One region of the Micromonospora sp. NBC_01796 genome, then DNA from elsewhere that is predicted to be linked to it. Evidence: riboswitches for the same ligand, from Rfam matches in the RefSeq annotation. Region 1 holds a riboswitch; the other holds the start of a gene.
The links. A riboswitch is a leader RNA that binds a small molecule or an ion and turns the genes downstream of it on or off. The one in region 1 is predicted to bind S-adenosylmethionine.
Positions count from the first base shown of each region.

Region 2: it holds a riboswitch for S-adenosylmethionine, as region 1 does, so the genes downstream of both, OIE47_RS37135 (ABC transporter substrate-binding protein) here and OIE47_RS16145 (aminotransferase class V-fold PLP-dependent enzyme) in region 1, are expected to answer to the same signal.

Region 1 covers NZ_CP109078.1:3,489,188-3,492,591, reverse strand. The annotation lists gene OIE47_RS16150 (PrsW family intramembrane metalloprotease) at 1-1,331, opposite strand, end outside; SAM riboswitch class IV at 1,460-1,581, shown strand; gene OIE47_RS16145 (aminotransferase class V-fold PLP-dependent enzyme) at 1,626-2,936, shown strand; gene OIE47_RS16140 (FUSC family protein) at 3,089-3,404, opposite strand, start outside.
Region 2 covers NZ_CP109078.1:8,341,675-8,345,078, forward strand. The annotation lists gene OIE47_RS37125 (amino acid ABC transporter ATP-binding protein) at 1-208, opposite strand, end outside; gene OIE47_RS37130 (amino acid ABC transporter permease) at 264-1,043, opposite strand; gene OIE47_RS37135 (ABC transporter substrate-binding protein) at 1,085-1,957, opposite strand; SAM riboswitch class I at 2,226-2,315, opposite strand; gene OIE47_RS37140 (NADP-dependent oxidoreductase) at 2,389-3,339, opposite strand; gene OIE47_RS37145 (TetR/AcrR family transcriptional regulator) at 3,388-3,404, shown strand, end outside.

The DNA.
Region 1 (3,404 bases):
ACCGTGCGCGGCACCCCGTCCGGGAAGTTCAGGTGGTAACGGGCCCCGTCCCAGACCCCGACCGGCGCCTGCGGGTCCCGACCCACGAACGCCCACCGGTACGCCGTGATCGCGTCGAGCAACTGCCGCTCCTCGTACGCGGTGCGGGCGCGGTCGGCCGGCTTGGTGTCCAGCCCGCGCAGCATCCCGTCGCGCAGCAGAGCCAACCGGGTGGCCGAGAACTGGAAACCGCGCATCGCCTTCAGGCCCGGTTCCCCCGCGACCCGCCGGGCCCAGCGCCGGGCCGAGTGCCGCCGGCCGAGACTGCCCAGGGCGGCCACCTCGGGCGGGCTGAGCCAGCCGGCCCGTACGTAGTCGGGCAGCCGGCGCTCGGTGAGCCGGCCCTCCCAGCCACGCAGCCAGACGGCCAGCCCGACCATGCCGAGGAAGATCGGCACCATCACGCCGATGTACCCGTAGAGCACTATCAGGTTCTGCCCGAGTGCCGCCGCCAGCGAGGGCATCAGGTTCCAGGTGCCGTGCAACATCATCGCCGCCAGGAGACCGGCCAGCGGGGCGAAGATCCGGACCCGCTTGTCCGCCGAGCGGGCCGCGATGCCGAGCCCGATTCCGGTCATCGAGGTGAACAGCGGGTGGGCGAACCCGGTGAGCAGGATCCGGACGATGAAGATCGCGAAGACGTTCTGCACCCCGGTCGCCGGACCGTACTGGTCGGCACCGGCGGCGTAGCCGTACCCGCCGAGGTAGAGGATGTTCTCCACCATGGCGAAGCCGACCGCGGAGAGTCCGCAGTAGACGATCCCGTCGGTGATGCCGGACCACTCCCGGCGGCGGAACAGCAGCAGCAGGAACGGCCCGAGGGCCTTGGTCAACTCTTCGATGAACGGCGCCCCGAGCACCGCCACCAGCGAGTCCGGCAGCCCCCACCCGGCGAACAACTCGGCGGTCTCCCGGTTCACGTTCAGCGAGGCGGCGGTGGCGACGAACGCACCCCAGGCGAAGCAGAAGATCAGGTAGACCATCGGCTCGGGCTCGTACCGGTCGAGCCAGAGGAAGCAGGCGATCAGCACCGGCACCGGCAGGATCGCGGCCACCAGCCCGATGATCAGCGCCTGCAGGCCGAGGTCGTCGCCGAGGGTTATCGCCATGTAGACCGCACAGCCGGCGATCAGCAGGATCACCCCGGCGAGCACCAGACCACGCCGCCAGGTCAGCCCTCGGCCGGAGAACTTCGCCACCCTCGGCGGGATGGCGCTGACCGGCGGGGTCGGCGCGGCAGGCGGGATCGGCGGCGGCGAGTAGGGATCTCCGCCGGGCGGGGTGTCGGCCATGACGCCAGCGTAGTCACCCCTCGACCCGCTGGTCGGACCGCAATCCGTCCGGTTATGCTGCCAGGCAGGTCACGAGTGCCAGCGACCAACGCACACCGACCCGACCGACCACCGGCGAGACGCCGGAGGTTCGACCGGACGGTGGGCGAAGCCCCAGCTTGCTGGCCGGCAACCCTCGTCGAGTTCGCGGTGGGGTGCCCTGGGTGATGACCGGGCCCAGCCCGATCCGTGTGCTGGGCAAGCGCGGACCCCACCCTCAGCAACCGGGGTCCCGGATTGCCGGAGGTCGTACCCATGCGTTCCACTCTCGTACCCGTCTCCTCCCCGGTCGACCCGCGCACCGCCGCGCCGCGCCCGACGGCCGCGACCGGGGTCACCGTCGCGCCGCTCGCACCCGCCGGACCGCTCGACGTCCTCGGCGTGCCCGACCTGGTCAACCTCGACTACGCCGCCACCGCACCCTGCGCCCGTGCCGCAGCCGACGCCGTGGCCGAGCTCCTGCCCTGGTACGGCAGCGTGCACCGGGGCGCCGGGGCGCTGTCCCAGCGCAGCACGCTCGCGTACGAGCGGGCCCGGCAGACGGTCGGCGACTTCCTCGGCACCCGGGCCGACGACTACGTGATCTTCACCCGGAACACCACCGACGCGCTCAACCTGCTCGCCCGTGCGGTCCCGGCCGGCACCACCGTGGTCACCTTCGGCGGCGAGCACCACGCCAACCTGCTGCCCTGGCCGAACACGGTACGACTGCCCGTCCCCGCCTCGCCCGCCGCCGCCGTGACGGCCCTGAGCCAGGCGCTGCGTGAACTGCGCCGCGAGTCAGACCCGGCCGACCCGATCCTGGTCACCGTCACCGGCGCCAGCAACGTCACCGGCGAACGGTGGCCGGTGACCGAACTGGCCGCCGTCGCCCACCGGTACGGCGCCCGGATCGCGGTCGACGCCGCCCAGCTCGCCCCGCACGCGCCGGTGGACATCGCCGGATCGGAGATCGACTACGTGGCGATCTCCGGGCACAAGCTCTACGCCCCGTTCGGCACCGGAGTGCTCGCCGGACGGGCGGACTGGCTGGACGCGGCGCCGCCGTACCTGTTCGGCGGCGGGGCGACCCTCGGTGTCGGCACCGCCACCCACGACGTGCGCTGGGCGGACGGCCCCGGACGCCACGAGGCCGGCACCCCGAACCTGCTCGGTGCGGTCGCCCTCGCCGCGGTCTGTACGGCCCTCGACGAGGCGGACCGGGCCGACCTGCACGCCCGCGAGCAGGACCTGCTGGCCAGGTTGCGGGCCGGGCTGCACGCCCTGCCGGGGATCGTCGAGCTGCGTACCTTCGACGCCGACGCGCCACGGGTCGGCATCGTCTCCTTCGTGGTCGCCGGTCGGGACTCGGCCGAGGTCGCCGCCGAGCTGGCCCGAGGGCACGGGATCGGCGTACGCGACGGCCTGTTCTGTGCCCACCCGCTGGCCCGACGGCTGCTCGGCGAGGCCGCCGCGCGCAGTGGCCGGTCCGACCTGCCGCCGACCGCCCTGCGGGCGAGCATCGGCCTGGGCAGCACCGCCGCCCACGTCGACCGGCTGCTCGACGCCCTCGCCGAACTACGCTGACGGCAGGCCGCCGCAGTCCGGGCGCTGCCCGCCCGCTCCGGGGGCTGACGCGAAGCCGCACGGCCAGCTCGGTGGGCAGACGGGCGCGCGGTCGGGTCAGTGCGCCAACGGCCGCATGGTCGGCTCAGTGCGCCAACGGCCGCATGGTCGGGTCAGTGTGCCGACGGGCGGGAGCTGCGGGTCGGGCTGGTCTGGGTGCTCACCGCCCGGCGGACCAGGCGGTTCGCCTCGGTCCGCTCGATCCCGGTGGCCCGGAGCACGTCGCTGGCGGTGGTCCGGATCTGGGCGACGACCACGCTGCCGGAGAAGCCCACCCCCTCGGAGTACGCGCGACCGGCCGCGGTGACCGAACGGAGCACCCGCTCCCGGGCGGCCTCCGGGTCCAGCCCCGCGCCGAGTTCCTGGTGCAGCAGCCGGACCGCGTCGGCCAACTGCCGCACCGCCGACGCCATCGCGGCCGGGATCGGC
Region 2 (3,404 bases), 3.7 Mb from region 1:
CGCGCCGCAGTACGCTCTCCCCGTCCAGGAGTACGTCGCCACGATCGGGCTCCAGCAGGCGGTTGACGGTTCGCAGCAGGGTGGACTTCCCCGAGCCGGAGGGGCCGATGACACACGCGGTCTGCCCCCGCCCGACGTCCAGATCCACTCCGCGCAGCACCTGGTGACGGCCGAACGCCAGGTGGATGTCCCGGGTGGACAGACTCACCGACCCGGTGTCGGCGGAAGTTCGGTCCGGCGGACCTACCTCTGGTTGGTGATCGTCAGGCACGTATCGTCCCTCCTGCGACAGCAGAACTCGCCGGGTCGGCGGCGAGTTCCTCCTCGTCGGGGCCACTCACGCCTGCGTGCCGCAGCCGCCGGTCGATTCCGTTCACCACGTGCGTCAGCGGCACCGTGATGACCAGATAGAAGAGGCCGGCCAGGAGCAGCGCGGACTCGTTGCCGGTGTTCGCGGCGTAGTCCTGGCCGACCCGGAACAGGTCCCGCTGGCTGGCGAGCAGGCCGAGAAAGTACACCAGGCTGGAGTCCTTGATCAGCGCGATCAGTTGGTTGACCCACGCCGGCAGGATCCGTCGGACCCCCTGCGGAATGATCACCAGCCGCATCGACGTCCGGTAGGACAGCCCGAGCGCCCGGCATGCCTCCAGTTGACTGGCCTCGACGCTCTGGATGCCGGACCGGAAGATCTCACCGATGTAGGCCGCGGCGATCAGCGACAACGCGAGAATGCCGAGCGGGTACGGGTTCGGCCCCCACCAGGCCATTCCGAGCGGGGCGAGTCCGACCCCGATGAGCAGGATGGTGACCGCCGCCGGCAGACCCCGGAACACATCCGTGTAGATGCGTGCCGGCCAGCGCAGCCAACGGGTCCGAGCCAGGCCGGCGACAGCGAGGAGCATGCCGAGCAGGGTGCCCAGGATGGCCGAGATCAGCGCGAGCAGCAGGGTGTTGCGCAGGCCGACCGTGAGCATCTCGGGCAGGGCTTCGCGCATCGACTCCAGGTCGAAGAACGTCTCCCACAACGTCTTGAGGGTATCCATCGCCTTACCTGTCTCGAACCCGTTGACCGGTCACCCTCGGATCAGGCCGAGGGGGTGGCGGCGGGACTCGTCCTGACCGCCGGGTACGCGACGTTGCCGCTGCCGGGCTTGAAGGTGTCCGGGACAGGACGTCCCGGGTAGTACTGCTCCTGCAGCCGAGTCCAGGTGCCATCCTCGATCACCTGGTCGAGACCCTTGTTCAGCGCCTCGCGCAGTGCGTCGCTGCCCTTCGCGACCGCGAACGCGGTCGGCGCGGAACTGAGCTGCTTCTCCACCAGGACAATCTTTCCGGCGCTGTCCTGGGCGGACTTCTCCCCGATTTCGGCCGGCGAGATCCAGGCGTCCGCGGTCTTGGCCTTCAACTGGTTGATTGCGCCGTTGTAGTCCGGGACGCGTACCGGATCGAGCCCTTCCTTGGTGGCATAGTCATCCTGGACCGTGCCCTGGACAACAACCACTCGGGTGCCCTTGAGATCCGCAAAACTCTTGATCGGCGACCCGGCCGGTACGTCGAGACCGAAGTAGCCGAAGTCATACCCGTTGCCGAAGTCCACCGTCTTCTTACGGGCCTCGGTGATGGTGATGGAGGAACTGCCCACGTCGAACTTGTGGTTGTTGACCTGCGCGAGCAAGGAGGAGAACTCGGTGCCGACAAACTCGACCTTCAGCCCCACCTTGCCGGCAACGGCGCTCAGCAGGTCGTTGTCGAAGCCGGTGAACTTCCCGTCCTTGAGATAGACGTTGGGCGGGGCGTCGCTGAGCGTACCGACCCGGAGGACACCGGGTTGGAGCAGCTTGTACGGGTTGTCGGCCGAGTCGGTGGACGACGACGAACCGCAGCCGGCAGCAGCACCGACCAGTGCGAGGGCCGCGGCGGCGGGCAGCAGACGTGCGAGGACAGATGACAGACGCATGTGTGGAACTCCAGAAAAATACGCGCGGCACAGCCGCCGGAGAACCGGCAGGAATGGTGGCGCGACAGCCTGACCCGAACGGCGTGTTACAGCCGTTTCAGGAATGGTGGGAAAAGATGCCGGCGCGGTGTGACGACCAGCAGTCGGGTTCAGCCGTACTGGCGACAGAGCATGGTGCTGGTACGGCACAGATCGACATGCCGACGCCACCAATGCCACGTGACGTGCAGCCGACTCACTCGTTCGGCACGCGTACCCACGGAACAAACCTCCATCGGTCCTGGCGGTAGCACCCGCACCCGATGGGGGGTTGCTGCGACGTCAACGAGCCAGGTCTCTCAGTCGCTCTGGATGGGCTCCGTCAGCTTACTGAACCGGGGCGGAATTGTTCCAGCCAGAAACGGTACGTGTGGCGCTCACCACCGCCGTGATCAGTTCACCAGCACGATCTTTCCACGCGCATGCCGGCCTTCGCTCAGTTCGTGTGCGGCCGCGGCCTCGGTAAGCGGGAACGCCGCCGCGACCGGCACCCGCAACCGGCCCTCGTCGGCGAGCGCGACCGCGATCGCGAGGCCGTGCACCGCCAGCGGGTCGGCTGGTGCTCCCACGGCCACGCCCGTGTCGTCTGCCGGCGCACCGTGTGACATGTGTACGCCGTGTGCCGCAGCGGTCCGATCCGCGATCGTCACCACACGCGCCGGGTTGCCGGCGATGGCGACGAGGTCCGGCAACGCCCCTGCGGCACAGTCGAACACCGCGTCCACTCCGGCCGGTGCCAGTGCCCGGACCCGTTCCACCAGCCCCGATCCGTACGTCGTCGGCTCGGCGCCGAGGACACGGAGAAAGTCGTGGTTGTGCTCGCTGGCCGTACCGATGACGGTGGCACCGCGAGCGACCGCCAACTGGACGGCGATGGTGCCCACCCCGCCCGCCGCGCCCTGCACCAGCAGGGTCTGCCCGGCGTCGACCGCGAGCCGGTCGAGGACACGGGTGGCGGTCTCGACGCTGCCCGCGGCGCCGCCGGCTTCCTCCCAACTCCACCCGGCGGGTTTGGGTGCCCAGGCAGCCAGGACCGCGAAGTCGGCGTTGGCACCGCGTACGGCCGATCTGGTCATACCGAACACCTCGTCACCGATCCGGACGCCGGTGACGTCGGGGCCGATCTCGTCCACCACGCCCGCGGCGTCGAACCCGGTCCGGAACGGGAAGGTCACGGGCACCATCTCGCGCCACGCCCCGGAACGGATGGACACCTCCCCCGGCGAGATCCCGGAGGTCCGTACGGCGACGCGGATCTCGCCCGGTCCCGCGTGCGGGGCCTCCACCTCGGCGACGTGCAGGACGCTGGACGGGCCGTACTCGGTGAATTGGATCGCTCTCATGCGGCGACCGTAACGGAGCACCCCGTCCGTTTGGCTAAAGTGAGAGCGGTGACGGCCGAAGTGAT